2 regions of the Janthinobacterium sp. GL_088 genome follow, and region 1 is predicted to be linked to the other one. Evidence: predicted binding sites of a transcription regulator. Region 1 holds the regulator's gene; the other holds the start of a gene.

Region 1 (3,358 bases):
ACAACAAGACGGAAGTGGTGAAACTGTTTTCCAGAGCCAAGCTGACGCGCCTGGAAGGCGCGAAAGTGACCGATGTGGCGAATGGCGCCTTCATCTCGTATGACAGCCGCAAGGAAGAATTCGCGATGGAAAATTCCAACAGCGGCACCAGCACCGCGGATGGCGGCAGCGTGCGCATGGTGATCCAGCCGAAGACCAAGGCGCCGGCAGCGGAGAAAGCGCCGGCCACGCCCGCGCCAGGAAAGAAATAATGGACAATACACGTTGCGGCAGCACCCTGATCGTTCGCGGTCTGCAAAAAACCTATGGCAAGCGGCAAGTCGTGCATGATGTTTCGCTGCAAGTCGAATGCGGCGAAGTGGTGGGTTTGCTGGGCCCGAACGGCGCCGGCAAGACCACATCGTTCTACATGATCGTCGGCCTGGTGCCGTCCGATGGCGGCAGCATCGATATCAGCGGCGTGGACATTTCCAGCCTGCCGATCCACCGCCGCGCGCAGATGGGCCTGTCCTACCTGCCGCAGGAAGCATCCGTCTTCCGCAAGCTGACGGTGGAAGACAATATCCGCGCCGTGCTGGAAATCCAGACCGTCGAAGGCCGTCCGCTGACGAAGGCCGAGATCGAGGAGCGGCTGGATAAATTGCTGGCTGACTTGCAGATTGAAAAGCTGCGCGAGAACCAGGCGCTGTCGCTGTCCGGTGGCGAACGCCGCCGCGTGGAAATTGCCCGTGCGCTGGCCACCGATCCCCGTTTCGTGCTGCTCGACGAGCCGTTCGCCGGCGTCGATCCGATCGCCGTGATCGAGATCCAGCGCATCGTGCGTTTCTTGAAGGAGCGCAATATCGGCGTGCTGATCACCGATCATAATGTGCGCGAGACGCTGGGTATTTGCGACCGTGCCTACATCATCAACCAGGGTTCGGTGCTGGCGTCGGGACGCCCCGACGACATCATCGCGAACGAGTCGGTACGCCGGGTCTATCTGGGCGAACACTTCCGCATGTAAGCCAATGAAACAATCATTGCAGCTGCGCACTTCGCAGCACCTGGCACTGACGCCGCAGTTGCAGCAATCGATACGCCTGTTGCAATTGTCTACCCTGGAATTGCACCAGGAATTAGAGCAATTGCTGACGGATAATCCCTTGCTTGAACGCCTCGACGATCCGCTCGACCGTTCGCTGCGCCTGCTGTCCGACGGGGCCTTGAGTTCCACGGCAGCGCCGGCCGAAGCGCCACCCCAGCCGCCAGGCCAGGACGCGCCCGCCGCGCCGGCCGAAGCGGAAACCTTTGATGGCGAGGCGGGCGACAGCCCGGCCGCCGCCGAGGGCGGCGACAGCGACTGGAGCGAGGCGAGCCGGGGCAAGGCGCCCGACGATGAAGATTCGCGTCCGCAACTGGAGGCCCATCACTGCACCCTGCGCGAGCACCTGATGGAGCAGATGCGCGTGACGGTGCTGGAATTGCGCGATCGCGCGCTGGTCGAGCTGATCATCGACGCGCTCGACGACAATGGCTACCTGGAAGAGTCGCTCGACGACATCCTGGCACGCCTGCCGGAAGAGCTGGAAATCGACACCGACGAGATGCGCACGGCTTTGTCGCTGCTGCAAAGTTTCGATCCGCCCGGCGTGGGCGCGCGCAATGCGTCCGAATGCCTGGCGCTGCAAATCAAGCGCTTGCCGCACATCGCCATGGTGACGCGGCGCATGGCCCTCGTCATCGTCGAAAAGCACCTGGCCTGGTTTGCCCAGCGCGATTTCAACAAGCTGAAAAAAGCCCTCGATTGCGACGATGAAGACTTGCGCGAGGCGCAGACGGTGATTCGCCAGTGCAATCCGCATCCGGGCGCCGTATTCGCCTCGGACGTCTCCGATTACGTGGTGCCCGACGTCGTCGTCAAGCGCGCGCGCAATGGCTGGCAAGTGACCCTGAACAACGACGTCATGCCGCGCCTGCGTGTCAACGCCATGTACGCCAACTTGCTCAAGCAGGGCAAGGGCGAGGGCGCCATGGGCGCACAGTTGCAGGAAGCCAAGTGGCTGATCAAGAATATGCGCCAGCGCTTCGACACGATCCTGCGCGTGGCACAGGCGATAGTAGAAAGACAAAAGAACTTTTTCTCGCATGGGGCCGTTGCCATGCGCCCCCTTGTGCTCCGTGAAATAGCTGATACACTGGGTTTACACGAGAGTACTATCTCGCGGGTAACAACTCAAAAGTACATGCTGACCCCGCACGGCATGTTCGAGTTGAAATATTTCTTTGGTAGCCACGTCGCCACCGAAGCGGGGGGCGAAGCGTCATCGACGGCGATACGGGCATTGATCGTGCAACTGACAGGAGCAGAAGACCCTAAAAATCCTTTATCCGACAGTAAGATTGCGGACATGCTGGGGGAACAAGGCATGGTGATTGCGCGACGTACTGTTGCCAAATACCGGGAAGCGTTGAAAATTCCGCCAGTGAGCCTGCGTAAGTGTTTGTAAGTTTTTTTCGGTTCCTCTGCGGGCCGGATAGGATGGACCGCACGAACCCGATCATCTTTAGGAGTGTGTATGAATCTCACCATCAGCGGACATCATCTCGAAGTGACACCAGCCATCCGTGAATACGTACAAACGAAGCTGGAGCGCGTGAAACGTCATTTCGATCAAGTCATCGATATCGCCGTGATTCTGACCGTGGATAACCTCAAAGAGAAAGAAAAACGTCAAAAGGCTGAAGTCAACCTGCGTTTGAGTGGCAAGACTGTCTATGTGGAAAGCTTGGCGCACGACCTGTACGCCGCGATCGATACCCTGATCGACAAGCTCGATAGGCAAGTGATGAAATACAAAACCAAAGTGCAAGGGCACGGTAAAGAGGCGATCAAGCATCTGCCAGACAACTCCGAGGAAGAAGCCGTCGTCGCCGTCTAAGGCCACCCGCTTCCAGCAGTTGTGATCAACTAAGGGCGCACATCTTGCGCCCTTTTTTGCGCCTGGACCTGTTGAACGCAATCTTCCCCGCGCAGGCGCTAGAATGTTTGCACTTTCACTTCTTTCCTGCCTGCCATGAGCGACTTCGTCCAGACCTCCATCCGCAACCGCACCGGGCACATCGTGCTCGACCGTCCGAAAGCCTTGAATTCCCTGTCGCTGGAGATGGTGCGCGCCCTGAGTGCGACCTTGCTGGCCTGGCGCGATGATCCGCACGTGGACGCCGTCGTGATCCGTTCCAGCAGCGAAAAAGCCCTGTGCGCCGGCGGCGACATCCGTTTCTTTTACGATGCGGGCCTGGCCACGCCGCAAGGCGGCAGCGCCCTGCTGGAAGATTTCTTTACGGAAGAATACGTGTTAAATCATGTGATTCATTT
Region 2 (3,358 bases), 490 kb from region 1:
CCACTTTCATCTTGCTGTAGCGCAAACCTGCGCTGAGCAGCCATGGGCCGCTTTGCCATTCCGCCTGGATATAGGGATCGAGGCTGGAGACGACATTCTGCTCGTCGCGGCGCAGCTTGCCTTTTACGCCAAACGTGTTGCCGACGTAATTTTCATAGCCCGTGCGATCATCGCTGGAGCGGCCATAGTCGATGCCGATGGTCGTGCTCAGCTTGCCGCCAGCCAGCTGGTTCACATGCAGCCAGTTGGTATCGATGCCATAGAACTGTCGCTGGAAGTCAACCACACCGCCTGAATGGCTGGGCGGCGCCTGGAAGCCTTTGGTAAAAGCCTGGTACTGGATCACGTCGCGGTTGCCGCCATACACCATCACATGCAGGCGGTCATCGCCGAACGATTGTTCATAGGTGGCCCCGATTTGCTGGTGGTCGATGCTCTTGCGCGTGTTGTAGCGTTCGGCCAGGGTGCGTTTCGGATTTTGCGTATCCGTCGCGTCGATTTCGCCGGCGCGCGGATCGGCGGCAAACGTGGGCCAGGTGGCACCCAGCGGATCTTGCGTGTTGCCTTGATGCAGGCTGTTGGCGACGATGGTCAGCTTGCTGTCCGCCGTGGGCTTGACGGTGATCTTGCCGAATGCCTGTTCGCGCGTGGCGGCGCTGTGGTCGCGGAAGCCGTCCGTGCGGAAACGCGAGCCGTCGAGCACGTAGCCAATGCCGCCTGCCTGGCCTTGTGCCGTCAAGTCCACCTTGCTGGTGCCGTAGCTGCCGCCCGTGACATTCAGTTCGACGGACGGGGGATTTTGCCCATCCATGGAAAACAGCTGGATCACGCCGCCCGAATGGTTGCCGTAGATGGCAGAAAACGGTCCGCGCAGCACTTCGATGCGCTCGGCCGTATCGAGGTTGAAGGTGGCGGCCTGACCCTGGCCGTCCGGCATGCTGGCAGGAATGCCATCGCTGATCAGCTTGACGCCGCGCACGCCAAAGGCCGAGCGTGCGCCGAAGCCGCGCGACGAGATTTGCAAGTCTTGCGCGTAGTTCTGGCGGTTTTGCACGACCAGCCCCGGCACGGCCGCCAGCGCTTCTGACGCGTTGACGCGGATTTGCCCATCCTGGATGCGGGCGCTGTCGACCACGTCGATGGACGCCGGCACTTCCTGGCTGGGGTGGGCGATGCGGCTGCCGCTGACGACTACCGTATCCATCAGTTGCCCGTTGGCCGGGTCAGCTGCCTCGGCGGCAAAGACGTGGGGGGCCAGGGTGGCGCTGCCGGCGACAAACAGGCTGGCGATGGTGTTCAGGCGGAAACGATGCTGCATGCGGATTCTCCAATGTGAATAAAAGCCTGCTTGAGCGCGTGAGCGCCACAGGTCTGCATAGTTGTATCAAGCAATATGCCTGCCATGTCTCCATTGGTGGGCGGAAATTATACGCGTGTCAGTGGCACGGCGTTTGCATACAGCAATGTTCAGATGCGCCGATGCAGCGCGCTTTTCCTGTGTTTTTCCATTGAAAAGGTGATTATGCCCAACTTCTTCTCGCGCTTGCGCCAGGTGTGCTGGCTGTTGCCGGCGCTCGCCAGCACCGCCGTCCAAGCCGCTCCCTTTGCCTATGTTCCCAATGAAAAGTCGGGCACCTTGAGCGTGATCGATACGGCCACCGACCAGGTCGTGCGCCAGATCGTGGCGGGCAAGCGTCCGCGCGGTATCGCCGCCGACCCCAGCGGGCGGCAATTGTTTGTCACTGACGCAGCCAGCAGCGCCTTGCTGCTGATCGATAACACTGGCGGCGCGCCCGTGCGCACGGTGGCGCTGGGCAAGTCGCCCGAAGGCGTCAGCGCCTCGCAAGACGGTAGTCATGTGGCCGTGGCCGTCGAGGAAAACAATAGCGTGGCCTTGCTCGACGGCCATACGGGTAGCTTGCTCGCCGACATCCAGGTGCAGGGACGCAATCCGGAACACGCCGTCTTCAGCCCCGATGGGCGCTGGCTGCTGGTCAGCGCGGAAGAGGCCGAGCAAGTCGATGTCATTGATGTGGCGCAACGCCGCCAGGTGGCGTCCATCGCCGTGGGATTGCGTCCGCGCGGCATCGGCTTCAGTCCGGACTCGGGCCGCGCCTATGTGGCGTGTGAACTGGTCAATGCCGTGTATGTGATCGACATGGCCGCGCGCAAGGCGATTGCCACCATTCCAGCTGGCAAGAATGCGAATGGTATCGCCGTCCACCCCAGCGGCAGGCAGGTGTATGTCTCGAACGGCATCGACGGCACGGTGATGGTGATCGATACGGCCAGCAACAAGGTGACGGCCACCATTCCCGTCGGCAAGCGCCCGTGGAATATGGCCCTCACGCCCGATGGCGCCAAGCTGTACGTGGCCAATGGCCGTTCGAACAGCGTTTCCGTCATCGACACGGCCAGCGCGCAGAAGGTGGCCGATATTACCGTGGGTGAATTGCCCTGGGGCGTGGTGATTCGTTGATGCCTTGGTGGCACTGGCGCAGGTGTTCCAGTCTGGTACACCTGTTCCATTGTGCAGCGGCGACGGAGCGGTGCAGCAGGGCTGGCGCGGATTGGAACAGGACGGCGCCACCTTGTTCAAAACGCACACACACCCACGCCTGCCTTCTTGCCCGGGGCGTGCGCTGAAAAGCGCGCCGGTGTTGACGCCACGCCCTTGTAACAAGGGTAAAACCGGCTAAGTTTGTAGTGGGATGGTGAGCTGGCACGGCATTTGCGGAAGACTCCGTGTACTCCCCCCATCTGTACCAGGACGTTTGATTTTAATTAAGTAATTCCATTCTAATTAACCCGATAGAGGACGACATGAATCTCGCAGACATCAGCAAACTGGGCGTAGCCAATCCCTTCAAACAACGCTATGACAATTACATCGGCGGCAAATTCGTTGCACCAGTAAAAGGTGAATACTTTCCCAACATTACGCCGATCACGGGCTTGCCGTTTTGCGAAATCGCCCGTTCCACGGCCGAAGACGTCGAGCTGGCGCTGGACGCCGCGCATGCCGCCAAGGATGCCTGGGGCAAGACTTCGCCTGCCGAGCGCGCCAATATCCTGAACCGCATCGCCGACCGCATCGAACAGAACCTGAGCCTGATCGCCACGGCGGAAACCATCGACAACGGCAAGCCGATCCGCGAAACGATGAATGCCGACATTCCGCTGGCCATCGACCATTTCCGTTACTTCGCCGGATGCATCCGCGCGCAGGAAGGTTCCGTCGCACAAATCGATGCGGAAACCTATGCCTATCACTACCATGAGCCGCTGGGTGTCGTGGGGCAGATCATCCCGTGGAATTTCCCGATTCTGATGGCCGTGTGGAAACTGGCGCCAGCCC

Evidence for each region. Region 1 encodes sigma-54, which starts transcription at its own class of promoters, with help from an activator protein. Its sites were predicted from a motif close to TGGCANGNAANCTGCTTT; they were not measured.
Region 2: the regulator sigma-54 is predicted to act here: its motif matches at 1,441-1,458, upstream of AC3IQ7_RS05900 (beta-propeller fold lactonase family protein).

The regions. Positions count from the first base shown of each region.
Region 1 covers NZ_CM174453.1:803,236-806,593, forward strand. The annotation lists gene lptA (lipopolysaccharide transport periplasmic protein LptA) at 1-251, shown strand, start outside; gene lptB (LPS export ABC transporter ATP-binding protein) at 251-1,006, shown strand; gene AC3IQ7_RS03580 (RNA polymerase factor sigma-54) at 1,011-2,489, shown strand; gene hpf (ribosome hibernation-promoting factor, HPF/YfiA family) at 2,559-2,921, shown strand; gene AC3IQ7_RS03590 (3-hydroxyisobutyryl-CoA hydrolase) at 3,057-3,358, shown strand, end outside.
Region 2 covers NZ_CM174453.1:1,295,019-1,298,376, forward strand. The annotation lists gene AC3IQ7_RS05895 (TonB-dependent receptor family protein) at 1-1,318, opposite strand, end outside; gene AC3IQ7_RS05900 (beta-propeller fold lactonase family protein) at 1,523-2,479, shown strand; gene adh (aldehyde dehydrogenase) at 2,824-3,358, shown strand, end outside.